2 regions of the Clostridium sp. CM037 genome follow, and region 1 is predicted to be linked to the other one. Evidence: a T-box and tRNA genes for the amino acid it is inferred to sense, from the RefSeq annotation. Region 1 holds a T-box; the other holds one or more tRNA genes.
What was found. The T-box of region 1 lies ahead of pheS (phenylalanine--tRNA ligase subunit alpha). A T-box ahead of a tRNA ligase gene usually reads a tRNA of that ligase, here a tRNA-Phe.
Positions count from the first base shown of each region.

Region 1 (3,160 bases):
ACCATTTGAAACTATTCCACGGAGTTTACCTTTTTTTATTTTTAGTCCTCCATGTAACGTTGATCCGTGAAGTGCTACTGGTACTATATCCTGTTCTTTCATATTAGTAGCTGCTGTAACGATTTGTGTCGGCTCGTCTAATCCTATATTTACTTGACATATAACTAATTTCTCAGCATCCGGATGTTTTTCTATTTTTATTATTTTCCCTGTAACAACCTTCTCAATTTCAGCACCTGATATAATAACCTCTTCTACTTTTGAACCAGACATGGTTAACTTATCTCCAAGCACCTTTGGTGAAATATCTATATCTACATAATCTTTAAGCCATTTAACTGGAACTTTCATTTTATATCCTCCTAGAATTTGTATAGTATTAAATCATCTTCTGCGAAGCTGCATTATTATTTATATTTTAGAATTGTTTTAAAAATCTCATATCACTTTCATAAAGTGCTCTAATATCGTCTATTCCGTATTTTAACATTGTAATTCTATCAAGGCCAAACCCGAAAGCAAATCCGCTATAAACTTCTGGATCAATCCCACAATTTCTTAAAACGTCCGGATGAACCATGCCACAACCTAAAAGTTCTATCCAGCCGCTACCGCCGCAAACCTTGCACCCTTTACCATTGCACACAAAACAAGTGGCATCCATCTCAGCTGATGGCTCTGTAAAAGGAAAATGATGTGGTCTAAACTTTGTTTCCATTTCGTCCCCGAACATTTTTTGCGTAAATAATTCTAGCGTCCCTTTTAAATCAGCAAAGGTAATTCCCTTATCTACTATAAGCCCTTCAATTTGATAAAATATTGGTGAATGAGTAGCATCTGCTGCATCGGATCTATAAACTTTACCTGGCGCTATCATTTTTATAGGCGGTTTCTGAAGCTCCATAGTTCTTATTTGTATTGGTGAAGTTTGGGTTCTTAAAACTATATTATCATTTATGTAAAAAGTATCTTGTTCACCTCTTGCCGGATGATTTTTAGGTATGTTTAATGCCTCAAAGTTATAATAATCTCTTTCTACCTCAGGGCCCTCTTCAATAACAAATCCCATAGATAAAAATATTTCATTAACTTTTTCAAGTGTTAACTCTAACGGATGTCTTTTACCTACTGTTTGTTTTTTCCCTGGCATAGATATATCTATAACTTCACTTTTTAGCTTCATTTCTTTTTCATTGTTTTTTAATGTATCTGAAGCTTTATCTATAAGTGTCTCTATATCCACTCTTACTTTATTTGCTAATTTTCCAACAATTGGTCTTTCTTCATTTGATAACTGTCCCATGCCTCTTAATATTTGCGTCAATTCACCTTTTTTGCCCAAATATTTAACTCTGATATTTTCTAATTCTGTTTTAATAGCAGCTCCTTTTAATTCTTCTAAAACTGCAGCTTTTATCGTTTCTAACTTTTCTTTCATAATGAATGCTCCTCTCATATTTTGATAATTCTTTATAAAACAAAAAAAACCATCCCCAATAAAGGGACGGAAAATCCGCGTTACCACCCTAATTGACTAAAAACAGTCCTCTTAGATAAATTTATCGGTTTTACCCGCTATCGGCTACTTTTTTTCACCATTAGAACTCTGGAGTGAACTTGGATATAAAAATTTCTTAATGAAGCTCTCAGTCTAAGGCTTCTTATCCCTGTAAGTATCTTTATATTTACTTTCTCCGTCACAGTTTATTATTAATTTATGGTAGTATACAAAATATTATAACCACAACTACAAAAAAATTCAACTATGAATTTAAAAATCATATATTATTTTTCTGTCTTACGACTTCATACATCATAATTGATGCAGCTACAGCTGCATTTAAAGATTCTGCACCACCAGGCATGGGAATTTTAATTTTCAAATCACATATCTCATAAACTTCGGCGCTTATTCCATTTCCTTCATTCCCAACTGATATAATAACTTTCTCTCTAAGATCTACATTATAGAAGTTTTTATCAGTATCCAATGAACTAGTAACTAGCTTAAATCCAGCGCTTCTAAGCTTTTGAACCACCGATAGATCACTATCGCAAATAACGGGTATTTTAAAAATAGAACCCATTGTGGATCTTAAAGTTTTTTCATTATAGATATCTACAGTTCCTTTTGTAATTATAACTCCTAGTGCTCCCGCCGCATGAGCTGTTCTAATTATAGTTCCCATATTACCTGGATCTTGTATTTTATCAGCTAACATATAGAAGCCATGATCATATTTAATCTCTACCGGTTTATTTCTAACTGTAGCAATAATCCCTTGCGGATTATCCGTATCGCAAATACTTTTAAATAAACTGTCACTAACACTATAAACTTTAGTATCCTTCTGTAGCTTGTTTTTCATACAAGAGTTTTCATATTTTGAATCTCCTCTAGCGCTTATAAAAATGTGCACCACTTCAAAACCAGAATCCAAAGCTTCTTCTACAAATCTGAAACCTTCAACTAAAAACATATTACTGTCTTTTCTATATTTCTTTTCTTTTAACTTTTTGATATCTTTAATCAATAAATTATCCTTACTTTGAATATGCTCCAAACTGAATGCTCCTTATTTAACTAGATTTTCCAACTTATTTAATTCTTCAATATTACCTATTGCAACAATAATATCACCTGGTTCAACAATATTATCAGCTGCTGGAGCAACATCAATATCATTGTTTCTTTTTATAGCCATTACATTTATACCATATTGAGCTCTTATATTTAATTCTCCCAGGGTTTTATTATGCCATTCTTCAGGACTAATAACTTCAGCTATACTATAATCAGGAGATAATTCAATATAATCTAATATATTTGATGATACTAAGTTATGAGCAACGCGTACACCCATATCTCTTTCCGGAAAAACTACTCTGTCTGCACCTATTTTATATAATACTTTAGCATGCAGGGCATTAGTCGCTTTTGTTATCACATATTTTACTCCTAATTCTTTAACTAAGAGTGTTGCCAAAATGCTAGATTGGATATTAGAACCTATACTAATGACTGCACAATCAAAATTACGAATTCCAAGAGCCCTTAAGCTATTTTCATCATTCGCATCAGCTTGAACTGCATGAGTTACATTATCCGAAATATTTTGAACTACATCTTCATCAAAATCAACTGCTAATACATCATTTC
Region 1 is NZ_CM143650.1:1,182,401-1,185,560, reverse strand. Features, by position in the region: gene pheT (phenylalanine--tRNA ligase subunit beta) at 1-351, opposite strand, end outside; gene pheS (phenylalanine--tRNA ligase subunit alpha) at 419-1,438, opposite strand; T-box leader at 1,498-1,710, opposite strand; gene ACWJKP_RS05590 (TrmH family RNA methyltransferase) at 1,779-2,564, opposite strand; gene ACWJKP_RS05585 (potassium channel family protein) at 2,577-3,160, opposite strand, start outside.

Region 2 (3,160 bases), 1.1 Mb from region 1:
CGGGTAAGTTCCGACCCGCACGAATGGCGTAATGATTTGGGCACTGTCTCAACAACACATCCGGCGAAATTGTAGTGCAAGTGAAGATGCTTGCTACCCGCGATTGGACGGAAAGACCCCGTAGAGCTTTACTGTAGCTTAGCATTGAATTTCGGTATTGTCTGTACAGGATAGGTGGGAGACTGAGAAACATGGGCGTCAGCCTGTGTGGAGTCATCCTTGGGATACCACCCTGACAGTACTGAGGTTCTAACTGGAGGCCATGAATCTGGTCACAGGACATTGTTAGGTGGGCAGTTTGACTGGGGCGGTCGCCTCCAAAAAAGTAACGGAGGCGCCCAAAGGTTCCCTCAGCGCGGTTGGAAATCGCGCGAAGAGTGCAAAGGCAGAAGGGAGCCTGACTGCGACACTTACAAGTGGAGCAGGGACGAAAGTCGGGCTTAGTGATCCGGTGGTACCTCGTGGGAGGGCCATCGCTCAACGGATAAAAGCTACCTCGGGGATAACAGGCTGATCTCCCCCAAGAGTCCACATCGACGGGGAGGTTTGGCACCTCGATGTCGGCTCGTCGCATCCTGGGGCTGAAGTAGGTCCCAAGGGTTGGGCTGTTCGCCCATTAAAGCGGCACGCGAGCTGGGTTCAGAACGTCGTGAGACAGTTCGGTCCCTATCCGTCGCGGGCGTAGGAAATTTGAAGGGAGCTGTCCTTAGTACGAGAGGACCGGGATGGACAAACCTCTGGTGCACCAGTTGTCACGCCAGTGGCATCGCTGGGTAGCTATGTTTGGAAGGGATAAACGCTGAAAGCATCTAAGCGTGAAGCCCACCCTGAGATGAGATTTCCCATAACTCGCACGTAAGTGCGGTGTTAGTAAGACTCCTGGAAGACCACCAGGTTGATAGGTTAGAGGTGTAAGCATGGTAACATGTTCAGCTGACTAATACTAATAAGTCGAGGGCTTGACCTAAATAATTAGAAATAACGCGAAGCTTCGGACGTAAGGAAGAAGACTAATTCACTGTGCAATTTTCAGAGAATATTTATATTCTCAATCTGGTGATTATGGCATGAAGGTAACACCCGTTCCCATACCGAACACGAAGGTTAAGCTTCAATGCGCCGATGGTACTGCAGGGGTGACCTTGTGGAAGAGTAGGTTGTCGCCAGGTAATGTGGCTGGATAGCTCAGTCGGTAGAGCAGAGGACTGAAAATCCTCGTGTCCCTGGTTCGATTCCTGGTCTAGCCACCAAAAACGTCTTAGATAATTCTAAGACGTTTTTTTTAATTGGAGTGATATATTTATAAATTTTCAATTTGCCAATCGATGTTTTTTTCGCCTACCGAAGTTAAAAAATTATTAGCATCAGAAAAAGGTTTACTATTAAAAAAACCTCTATATGCGGATAATGGGCTTGGGTGAACAGACTTTATTATATAGTGTATTGGATTTGTTACAAGAGATTGTTTTGTCTGAGCATTGTTCCCCCATAAAATAAAAACTATAGGCTCTGTTTTCTCGTTTAATAAAGCAATGATTTTGTCCGTAAAATGCTCCCAACCTTTATTTTTATGTGAATTAGCCTCTCCGGATCTAACAGTAAGAACGGTATTTAAGAGCAGAACACCCTGATCAGCCCATTTCTTTAAATAACCGTGATTAGGAATATAACAGCCTACATCATTAGTTAATTCCTTATATATATTTAATAAAGAAGGGGGAATGGGTACATTTGTTTTTACAGAAAAACTTAAACCGTGAGCTTGGCTAGGTCCATGGTAAGGATCTTGACCAAGTATAACAATTTTTACATCATTATATGCTGTATATTTAAGTGAATTAAATATATCCTGCACTTCAGGATATATTTGCGCCTTTTCATATTCTTCTTTTAAAAAATATCTTAATTTTAAATAATAGTCTTTATTAGATTCTTCAAATAAGAGCTCGTTCCAATCATTTACTAAATTATTCATAAAATCACCTCAATTAAGTGTAACATAAATGCATTTATTTTCATAAAATAAGTTGTTATTTTCATTGTATAAATTATAAAAATATAGGATGGTACTTCTGCTTGTTTTAAGTGTTAAATGGTATATAATAATAGAAGAAGATACAAAAATATATGGTACAAACCAATTAATAGCTGTTTTGTATTTCAGAGAAAGACAAGGAGATAGTTTATGAAAAAGGTATCTAGCACTGATTTTAAAGATTTATTTAAGAAAATAGTTCTTATTATTTTAGGCACTTTTATTTTAGCGGTTGCAATAAATTTATTTATAATTCCAAATAAGCTTCTTAGTGGAGGGCTTTCAGGAATAGGGCTAATGTTACAGTATATTTTCAATCTTCCAATGGGTATTACATTATTGATATTTAATATTCCACTTCTTATATTAAGTATATTAAAAATAAATAAGAAATTCACTGCATTTACGATATTGGGGACCATTTCGCTATCGGTTTGTTTAATGCTTACCTCATCTTTAAATAATGTTCTTGCTCCTGTTGAAGAGTCTTATAGGCTTCTTTACTGTATATATGGCGGGATACTTTCAGGTATAGGGACTGGAATTGTTTTTTCTAATGAAGGATCTACAGGTGGTATGGATATTTTAGCTATATATGCTAAAAAGAAATATGATATAGAAATAGGTATAATGAGCTTTACAATAAATTTCTTAATTGTAGCTGTTGGATCTGTATTATTTAATTTTAAAGTTGGATTATATACTCTGATTTCTATGTATATTACGGTGGCTGTTATGGAAAAAGTTATGAATGGATTAAACCGACGAAAAATGCTTTTAATAGTATCAGAAAAAGAAAAAGAAGTAAGTGATGCGATAATGAGTAATTTTAATAGAGGAGTAACTATTTTATATGGAGAAGGCGCATATACTAAACATAGAAAAAATATAGTGTATTGTGTTGTTTCATTGGGTCAACTACCACAAATTAAGAGAGTAATAAAAGTTATAGACCAAGAAGCTTTTATTTCTATAATTGATATAGCTGAGGTTGAAGGTAATGGATTTAAAAGCCCTATAGGTTAATATTGCAGCTCCGTAGGAGATGATTTAATATAATGAAAGCATGTAATTAGTTACATGCTTTTATTATATTAAAAGGATAGTTAGTAAATATTAATTTAT
Region 2 is NZ_CM143650.1:36,672-39,831, reverse strand. Features, by position in the region: rRNA gene ACWJKP_RS00195 (23S ribosomal RNA) at 1-967, shown strand, start outside; rRNA gene rrf (5S ribosomal RNA) at 1,053-1,169, shown strand; tRNA gene ACWJKP_RS00185 (tRNA-Phe) at 1,175-1,250, shown strand; gene ACWJKP_RS00180 (uracil-DNA glycosylase) at 1,301-1,975, opposite strand; gene ACWJKP_RS00175 (YitT family protein) at 2,186-3,061, shown strand.
Region 2: it has a tRNA-Phe gene. The T-box ahead of pheS (phenylalanine--tRNA ligase subunit alpha) is inferred to sense a tRNA for this amino acid. The anticodon was not compared.